2 regions of the Fusicatenibacter sp. genome follow, and region 1 is predicted to be linked to the other one. Evidence: riboswitches for the same ligand, from Rfam matches in the RefSeq annotation. Region 1 holds a riboswitch; the other holds the start of a gene.
What was found. A riboswitch is a leader RNA that binds a small molecule or an ion and turns the genes downstream of it on or off. The one in region 1 is predicted to bind cobalamin.

Region 1 (4,998 bases):
CGTTTGTTACGGTGATCTTGCTGCAGGAGATGCTTACCTTTCCGGTACCGCCCGAGAAGGAAAAGCCGTCTGGGGTGTAAACGCCGTCTGCCAGTGTGGTTGCACTGTCTACTTTGGATGTGCCGCCACTTAAATCAGACTCATATTTGGATTCCTGCTCCGGTTTGGTATCGGCCGGTTTCTGGGTCGGTGCCGGAGTCGGGGTGCTGGTCGGTTTTACAACCGGTGTCTCAGATGGAGATACGGTTGGGGTCTTGGTCGGAACGAGGGTTGGTTTCGGAGTATCGCCCTTGTTGTCATCCGACGGAAGGTCTCCGGTCTTTTTCAGGCTGGAAGATGCAATCGTGATGGCTCTGTCGTACCATTTGCCGCTCTTTACTGCATGAGCTGCTACAGCAAGTTCCTGATCCAGTGCCTCTACCGGGATTTCAAACTGCATTCCGGTTTTGGTTTCACCGTCTAAGGTGTAGTCCACTTTTCCGGTGGAAGCGATCCATGCGCCGCTCTCTGCTGCCGCATCTTTTCTGGTTCCCATATACAGATAATCATAGCCGCTTCCGCTTAAGGTGATAACTGCTGTCATTTTTCCGTTTTTCGCGGTCAGTTTTACGCCGACTACCTTGAACATTGCTGCATTAGTTGTTGCCTCTGCACTGTAAATACCATCTGCTACTTTATTGGTCTCATCTGCCGGAAGATCTGCGGTCTTTTTCAGGCTGGAAGATGCGATGGTAATGGTTCTTGCATACCATTTATCCTGTTTTGCAGAATGGGAAGAAACAACAAGTGCCTGATCGAGTGCTGCTACCGGAATATCATACTGCATTCCTGTTTTCGTCTCGCCGTCTGCTGTTGTGTAATCAACGGTGCCGACGCCTGCAATCCATGCACTCTTGTCTGCGGCAGCTGCCTCTTCCGGTGTTCCCATGTACAGATAATCGTAGGCAACACCACTTAACGTGATGCGTGCTTTCATGTCGCCGTCTTTTACGGTCAGCTCTACGCCGACTACTTTGAACATAGCTGCGCCGGTCTCCGCGGTTCCGCCGTAGATACCGTTTTCTACTTTCGCCGGTTCCGGAGTTGGAGTTGCGGTTGGAGCCGGAGTCTCAATCGGAGTCGGGGCTGCAGTCGGGACCGGAGTCTCGGTCGGCTCCGGTGTCGGAGTTACTTCCGGTGTTTTACCCGGAACTGCAAGATAAAGCTGCTGTTTGGTGTACCAGGTTCCATCTGGCTTTCCAAGAACGATCGGAACGGTTGTGCCGGCTTTGTCCGCATCTACTTCAAATGCAAAGGAATAACCGCCGTTTGCTTCCTGCATTCCCTGGATAGCCGGTGTTTTTGCAAGGTCATCGTTCTTTCCAAGATACAGTTTATCAAATGATACGTTGTTTGTTTTCAGTGTAAGAACGAGTTTATCGCCCTTGTTGATCATTGTTGCCTCGGAGATGACGAACATTTTGAATACGCTGCCGTCCTCTTTGGTAACCGGTGCTTCTACACTGGCTGGCTTATTCGAGGAATCCTCACCGGGATTTTCGCTTGGAGTCTCGGTTGGTTCCGGTGTTACCGTCGGGATTGCATCGGTGCTGTGGATCGTAACAGTTTTATCAGCCCATGTTTTTTTCTTGGCTGAGCGGACGGCAACATCCATCTGTTTGTCAAGCTCTTCCACTGGAATTTCAAAACGATATCCGGTCTTTTCTGCACCGGTCTTCGTATCCGTATAGGTTTCGCTTCCTGTCGGAGCAATCCAGCTCTTTTCATCTGCTGCAGCAGCTTCTGCTGCTGTTCCCATATACAGGTAATCATAGCCGGTTCCACTCAGCAGAATGGATGCTTTCAGTTTTCCATCTTTTACGATGAGTCTGGAAGAAATCACACTGAACATGCTTCCGGTTGCTTCTGCAGAAGTCTCATACTCACCATCTGCCGGTTTTGCTTCTTCCGCTGCTTTTGTTTCTTTCTTCTCGGCTGTATTGGATGCCTCATTTTTGGTCGTTTCTTTTACTTCCGTTTTCGGCTGTTCTGCCGCCGGACTGGTATTCTCTTTTACAGCATCTTTGGTTTCTTCTTTTGCCGGTGTTTCTTTTTCAGCATCCTGGGAAGTCTCATCTGCTGCTTCCGGCTCTTTTTCTGTGGTATCGGCAGTCTCTTCACCGTCTTTTGCAGTGTCCTCTGCAGTATCTTCCGAAGCATCCTCATCTGCGGATGGTGTCCCGGTCTCGTCAGATCCTGCCGGTGTCTGATCCTCTGCAGGCGCGGCCGGTGTTTCTGTCGGCTCTTCTGCCGGAGTCTCTGCAGTGCTTTCACTGCTCTCGGTTTCTGCCGGTGTTGTTTCCGGTTCTGCCGTCTCTGCTGTTTCTTCGCTCTGCGGCGCTTCCTCTGCGGCTGCGCTGCTTTCTGTCTGTGCTGCTTTTTCCTGCGTATCTGCTAATACGCTGGCAGTCGGGCTCATGATCATGGACGCCGACAGCAGCAGTGCCAGAAATTTGCTTGAATTTCCTTTCATAACTTCTCCTTTTCTTCGGATATCCTTCGTGCATCTGCTCCGGATTCCGTCTGACTTTTTCAGGCAGCTGGGCGGTGCCTGTCCCCGTCAATGATGTCTCCCTGCAAGTAATCTTGTTTTTGAGGACACATTTTTTCTGCGAAAAGACAAACAGACATCTGCTTTTTCTGCAAAAGAGTTTCTCCACCGGAGCTCTCTTTCGGACGCATGGCGACAAAAAAGCAGATGTCCGATTTTACTTCGTACATCTTTCCATGAATATATGCTTTCATCGGAAGCGATTCACTAACCTTTCCAGCAGGTTTCCTGACTCGCAGATCTTCACGGCAGCCGCGCCTTCTCATGCATTCCGCACAATGGCATTTCTGCAGCTAACACTCCCTGCTTACAGTGACCGGATCGCTCAGGATTTCCACCTGATTTCCTTTTACCTTCGCGGATTCTGTTTTTAATCTTTTCAAATCCGCTCAGCACTGAAAAGTCCCTTATTTCGTTCGTTTCTGATTATAGCAAAGCCGTTTTGGAAAGTCAAATGAAAGACCACGGAAAAAGCGCATAAAATCAGCATTTTTTACATACTTTATGATAACTGTCCGCACCGGAGCCTATTCTATGAAACCAGCTTCTCTGCACCGCCGCATCCTGTTCCCTCTGCTTCTGTGCGGCGGACTTCTTTTCGCCCTGCTGTTCTGGTATTTTTCCCCGTTCTTTTCCCCTGGTGAGAACCGCCGGTTTTCCGCGTATGTGGAGGAACGGTTCCACTCCGAGGTAACCTCTTCTGCCATCACGCTCCACTATACCCTCGCCGATCCGGCTTCCCGCGGAATTGCCCCCGGCACCGCCTCGTTCGGCACGGTTTCTATCCCTGACCGCACCTCGTATGATGCCGTGCTGCAGAGTGTGGAAACGACGCTCACATCCTTTCATCGAAACCGCCTCTCCCGGGAAAATCAGATTACGCTCGATCTTCTGCTCTACGAGCTGGACTGTGAGAAAATGCCGGGCAGCACCAGCCTTCTTGCGGAACCGCTCGGTCCGTCGCTCGGAATTCAGGCACAGCTTCCCATTCTGCTCGCGGAGTACCCGTTCCGCACACAGCAGGATGTCGCCGACTACCTCCATCTTCTGCAGGACCTCCCGCGCTATTTCTCCGACCTCATCGCACTTGAGCAGGAAAAATCCCGGCAGGGCGTGTTTCAGAATGACCTTGCGGTCGATGGCATTATCCGCCAGTGCAGTGCTTTTCTCGCCGACGCGGATACACCGGAAAGCCATCTGCTCCACACCGTTTTTCAGAATAAACTGCTGGCGTCTTCACTGTTTTCTGCGGCGGAAAGGAATCTCTGTCTGCAGACGCATGAAAAACTCCTTACCTCCTGTGTTTTTCCCGCCTACCGCTCTCTTTCCGATGCGCTTTCTTCACTCCGCGGCAAAGGAACGCAGAACGCCGGCGGTCTTTCCCGGCAGGAAGGCGGACTTTCCTACTATGCGTATCTTCTCCGCAGCCGCGTCGGTGTTGACGCTTCACCGGAGGAGCTGACCCGCCTTTTAACGCAGCAGCTTGCGGACCAGTGTGCCGAAATGCAGATCATTCTCGATCAGAATCCGTCGCTCTCCCTCTCCGGGCAGGCGCTCGTGCTGCCGTTCTCCACGCCGGAGGAAATGCTTGCCGATCTCCAAAATGCTATTTCCGAGGATTTTCCCGTTCTTTCGGATATTTCATATGAAGTAAAGACCGTGGATGACTCCCTCAAGGATTTTTTAAGCCCCGCCTTTTATCTCACACCGCCCGCCGATGTCAATTCACCCAACTCCATTTACCTGAATCCCGCGGATGAGATGACCGGCATCGAGCTGTATTCCACACTTGCCCACGAGGGCTTTCCCGGCCATCTGTACCAGACCGTCTCGTTCTCGCGCTCCGACCCGCTTCTGATCCGCCATCTCTACGCGCCGTCGGGTTATGTGGAAGGATGGGCAACCTACGTTGAATCGTATGCCTGCCGCTACGCCGCACGTAATCTCGATGCGAACACGCAGGCGCTCTGCCGTCTCTGGTATCTGAACCGCTCAGTGCATCTTACCCTCTGCTCGCTGCTGGATCTCGGCATCCACAGCCAGGGATGGCTCCTCCCGGATGCGTCAGCCTTTCTGGCGCAGTTCGGCATCACGGATGCGTCGGCTGCTGCCTCTTTATATCAGTATATTCTCGAGACACCGGCGAACTATCTGAAATACTGTGTCGGATCGCTCTCGTTTTCGCAGCTCCTCTCGGAAGTGCAGGAACAGGAAGGTGACTCATTCTCATTGATCGGTTTCCATGAAAAACTGCTCCGTCTCGGGCCTCTGCCGTTTCCGCTCATAGAAAAATATCTGTAAACGGTTCGCCCTGCTGAAAAAAAGATCCCACAGACTTTCTTCTATAAATAATAGAAAGTTCTGTGAGATCTTTTTCATTTTCAAAATTCTTTAACCTAAATTGTAAA
Region 2 (4,998 bases), on a different contig from region 1:
TGATCACACTGGCCATTTCCATTATGATTATTATCATTATGTGCCCGATTATGAGTTTTATTGCAACGCTTCTGTTTAAAAATGCCGGAAAGGAATTTATCGCTGTCTGGTTCCAGACCACCTTCTTAAACTTCCCGGTTGCTTTCTTCTGGCAGCTCATGTACTGCGGACCATTCATTCGTTTTCTGTTCCGCAGAATGTTTCCGGAAAAATAAATAGGATAATAAAAAATAAGATATCCACAAAGGCGGACCTCTTTTTCCCTTACTTTCCACAATTTCTGTGGATAGAGGGTGCAAAGAAGTCCGCCTTTTGTGGATATCTTTTTTCTTTTCCCTTAAGATTACTCCTGCGGTACCGGATTGGTAACACTTACTACGTGATCATACCATTTTCCTTTTGTTCCGATCAGCGCAACCTGAAAGTCCTCGTCGATGGCCGGTACTGGGATATCGAAGCCGTATACTTCCTCTGTTGTACCATCGGAATACGTTACCTCGTCTGTGGTCGGCTCCAGAAGTTCTGCTCCATCTTCCTGTGCCTCTGCTGCAATTCCTACAAACAGATTAACAATATGAGTAGATGCCAGGCTCACATGAATCGTCATTTTACCGTCTTTTACAGTCAGAACACCTTTTCCATCCTTTGCCTCGTTGACATGGAACATATTGCTGTCTGTCTTAAACTCTGCTGTATAAACACCGTCTGCCAGCTCTGCCTCGCCGTTCTCGTCCGCTGTCGATTCTGCGGAAGTGCTCTCAGCAGAGGAAGAGGATGTCGATGTGCTGCTCTCCGCCTCGGTCTGGGACTCGTCCTGTACGGATGAGGAAGATGCCGATACGGAAGATGTGGATACTGCCGATGCAGAAGAAGATGATGACGATGCATCATTTCCGCCGCATGCGCCGAGCATCGATACGGTCAGTGCTGCTCCAAGAAAAAGAACTGCTAACTTTTTTCTCATAATAAAATTCCTCCTGATATAACCTTTAAAATCCGGCAGCACACTGAGTCTCTTCAGCCGTACTGCCGGATCTTATTTTACTCTATTTTATGTACAGAATACAACCCCTAATTATTCAGCATCGTCCTGAACGCCGTTGCCGTCCATAGCTGCCTGGGTGTGCTGTACATACAGCTGCTCGATGGCGTCGATTCTTCCAAGACCTTCAATCTGAGTGTCGATCTCATCGAATGCACCAGATGCCTCAAACTGGCTCTTCCAGGAATCGTCATCATCGCCTGCCATATCGTTGTTCGCATGGTCACCGGCAACAACCATCAGCGGGCGAAGAACAACTTTCTTGTATCCAGCTGCTTTTACTGCCTCGATCACGTTCTCACAGGAAGTCTCTTCCGGCTCACCCTCAACCGTTCCGATGAAGACATTCTTGTATCCAAGCTCATTCATCTGTGTCTGCATCTGGCTGTAGCTTATTTTTGCAGTGTGGGAAGTACCATGTCCCATGAATACGAATGCAGTGCCGTCTGCTTCTGCTGCATCCAGGCTGTCATAGGAAGAGCTCTCTACTGCCTGTGCAGTGATTGCTTCTGCAACTGCCTTTTTGTCATCGTTGATAACAGTAGCGTCGTCTCCAACCTCGCCAAGCAGCGGCTCTGCGATCGTTACGGACTCGAATTTATCTTTGTAGTTATCAACAGCTTCTTTCAGCTCATCGTACTCAGCACCGTGCATCAGATGAGTCGGCTGTATGATCAGATTCTTAACACCATTGTTTACGGCTCTCTCGAGTGCCTGATCCATGTTGTCGATCTTCTCGTCATCACGGGCCTGTACATGGTTGATGATGATCTGTGCGGTGAATGCACGTCTTACGGACCAGTCCGGATATGCGGTCTGCAGAGCTTTCTCGATTCCTCCGATATCCTCAGCACGGCTGTCGTTGAAGGAAGTACCAAAGCTTACAACCAGAAGCTCGTTCTCGCCGATTTCGTCTCCGTTTAACGGATCATCCTTGGAAGCATCTCCAGTATCTCTTCCGAAGTAATCCGGATCTGCGTTCTCGCCTTCTACGAGTTCTTTCTGTGCGTCGGTCAGGGCATCCCATGCCTCTTTTGCTGCTGCACACTGCTCATCGGTGTTCTCATTTCTTTCCTGTACATAGATTGCATCAATCAGATCTGCCACTTTATCTGCTGCCTCCTGGTCTGCGTCTGCGGATACCTCTTCAGATGCAGAAGATGCGCTTACGCTGCTGCTTGCTGCTGTGGTGTCTTTCTCAGATGCGGAAGATGCACTTACGCTGCTTGTTGCTGTGCTGCCTGCGCTGCTGCTGGATGTGTTGCTGCTTCCGCATGCGCCGAGCATAGATGTTACCATAGCTGCTGAAATTAAAGCGACTACAAGTTTCTTTTTCATTTTTGTTTTCCTCCCATTTGCTGGTATCTTTGCAACAACCAATATCGGGGACGTTTTACATTTCAAACTATGAGAAACACGCTCCGCGAGTTTCTCAAGTTATCGCGGCAGTCGCTAAGGTCTCGTGCAAGCACGGACTTTGGCTCGTTGCCCGCGTAAACAGAAAGAAGCCCTTTCGTTTTTCAACGAGGGGCTTCCAGTATTTTCATCACAAAGAAAACCATTTCACCCGCTGTGGGGCAAATGTCCGCTTTCCTGTTTTGTACTGCCAGTTCCTCGTGGCACGAACGTAACGTTCCTGTACTGCGAAAGGCAGGTCTCCCGGCTCATTGCTTCAGGATTTGACTCCAGCGCATCGGTCTCCTTCCCGGTTTCCCAGTGGATCATTCCTCTGCTTGCAAAATACGGTGACGAGTTCGTGCAGGATTCACACCTGCTTCCCTTTTCACCGGACACGTATGTCCGACACCTTACACATCGATATTTAATTGTCTTTTCTTTAACGACTGTTAGTGTAGCACATCGTCTTTTCTCTGTCAAGTGCTGTAAAATCAGGAAATCCGGCCATTTTCCATTTCATATACCACATCCGCGACGTTCATCGTGGACACTCTGTGCGATACGAGCACAATGGTTTTCTCTTCTGCAGATTCTTTCAGGGATTTCAGAATAATTCCTTCATTTAAGGAATCAAGATTCGATGTCGGCTCGTCCAGCAGGATCATGGATGCGTCATGCAGAAACGCCCGCGCAATGCCGATCCGCTGTTTTTCTCCGCCGGACAGGGTATCGCCGAGTTCTCCGACTTCTGTGTCGTAGCCGTTTGGCAGTGTCATGATGAAATCATGGATGGACGCCTTCTTCGCTGCCTCCATAATTTCTTCCCGCGCCGCGCCGGACTTTGCAATGGCGATGTTGTTCGCAATTGAATCGTGGAACAGGTGTGTCTCCTGCGTCACGTAGCTTTCCATATCGCGCAGATGCTTTGTCGGGATTTTGCGGACATCGGCTCCGTCCACGGAAACGCGCCCCGTCTGGACATCCCAGAAGCGCATCAGAAGTTTTAAGATCGTCGATTTTCCGGAACCGCTCGCGCCGTGGATACCGGTGATTTTTCCCGGTTCCAGTTTCAGCGAATACTGATCCAGAATGATCTCGTCCTCGTATGCAAACGTTACATCCTGTGCCTCAGCTCCCGCAAATGCATGATCATCCGATGCTACATCTCCCGGAATTTCTTCCACCAGCGGCGCTTCCTCGAGAAGGGAAAGCACGCGCTCGCCGCTTGCCAGCGTCTGATTCAGGTTATTCGACAGGCTGGACAGCGCCACGACCGGGCCGAAGGACCCCATCATCGCGATTGTGCAGGTCAGGACTCCCTCAAATCCAATCTCACCTTTCGTGTAGAGATAAATCGTCAGCGCCAGCATGCCGAACGATGCCAGAAGAATCACCATGTTGGTGACCGACCGCTGGGAGCCTTCCATGCGGCTTAAGTTTTCCTGCACAGAAGCCAGTTCTTTTGACCGCTCCGACATCTGCTCTTTCCGCTTTTCGCCCTGTCCGTACTGGATCGTCTCATCAAGGCCGCGCAGGGAATCCAGCACGAAACTGTTCAGCTCGCCAAAGCCGGTCCGGAACTCCATTCCTTTCTGGCTTCCGCGCTTTCCGTTCCACATCGGGGTCACAACGCCGACCGTCAGATACGCCGCAAGTGCAAGCAGCCCTGCCAGAACATGGTATCTTCCAATGAAGCATACCATAATCAGAGAAGTTAATGCTGCAATCGCAATCGGGGAAATCGTATGGGCATAGAACACTTCCAGCAGCTCAATATCTGTTGTGATAATCGAAATCAGATTTCCCTTGTCCCGTCCTTCCAGCTTCGCCGGACAGAGCTTCCGCAAAGCTGCAAACACTTTATGGCGGATGATCGCCAGCAGTTTAAAAGCAATAAAGTGGTTGCAGTACTGCTCCGCATAATGCAGAATGCCGCGCAGCACCGCGATCACGATCATCACCGTGAGTATCGTTTTTACCGGGGTATGTACAAGCCACATGTTTTGCACCGAAAGGCTCGCCCCTGCCGCGCCCGTCAGTAAGCCGTGCACGATGACCTGTCCTGCCAGAATCGTCAGGAAGATCGCACATAAATATCCCATTGTTCCAAGAATAATTGCCGCCATCATAATATGAAGCAATGGCTTCACCAGCCCGATCAGGCTTCCCATAATCCGGAGGGCGCTTCTGCGTTTTGCTGTATTTTTCTTCTCGTTCATCATGCATTCCCCTCCTTTCCATAGTTTTCCAGTACCATCTGGCTGTCGTACAGATGACGGTATGCGCCGTTCTGTTCCATCAGTTCCGCATGCGTTCCACGCTCGCAGATGGTACCGTTTTTCAGGAAATAAATCTGATCTGACTGTACGACGTTCGCAAGGCGGTGGGAAATCAGCAATACCGTTTTCGTCTTTGCGAGTTCATGAATCACATTCATGATCAGCTCTTCACTCTCGACATCAATATTCGATGCGGCCTCATCAAAGATATACACCGCACTGTCGCTCCGAAGCAGCGCCCGCGCAATCACGAGACGCTGGCACTGGCCGCCGGAGAGG

Region 2: it holds a riboswitch for cobalamin, as region 1 does, so the genes downstream of both, ACY2VW_RS01300 (sirohydrochlorin cobaltochelatase) here and ACY2VW_RS05485 (hypothetical protein) in region 1, are expected to answer to the same signal.

Annotation. Positions count from the first base shown of each region.
Region 1 covers NZ_CDRRUH010000016.1:5,291-10,288, reverse strand. Annotated here, with positions in the region: gene ACY2VW_RS05490 (hypothetical protein) at 1-2,512, opposite strand, end outside; gene ACY2VW_RS05485 (hypothetical protein) at 2,572-2,784, opposite strand; cobalamin riboswitch at 2,792-3,005, opposite strand; gene ACY2VW_RS05480 (DUF885 domain-containing protein) at 3,125-4,891, shown strand; gene ACY2VW_RS05475 (polysaccharide deacetylase) at 4,982-4,998, opposite strand, start outside.
Region 2 covers NZ_CDRRUH010000002.1:113,414-118,411, forward strand. Annotated here, with positions in the region: gene ACY2VW_RS01290 (DUF2798 domain-containing protein) at 1-215, shown strand, start outside; gene ACY2VW_RS01295 (hypothetical protein) at 344-964, opposite strand; gene ACY2VW_RS01300 (sirohydrochlorin cobaltochelatase) at 1,076-2,380, opposite strand; cobalamin riboswitch at 2,675-2,868, opposite strand; gene ACY2VW_RS01305 (amino acid ABC transporter ATP-binding/permease protein) at 2,932-4,659, opposite strand; gene ACY2VW_RS01310 (ABC transporter ATP-binding protein/permease) at 4,659-4,998, opposite strand, start outside.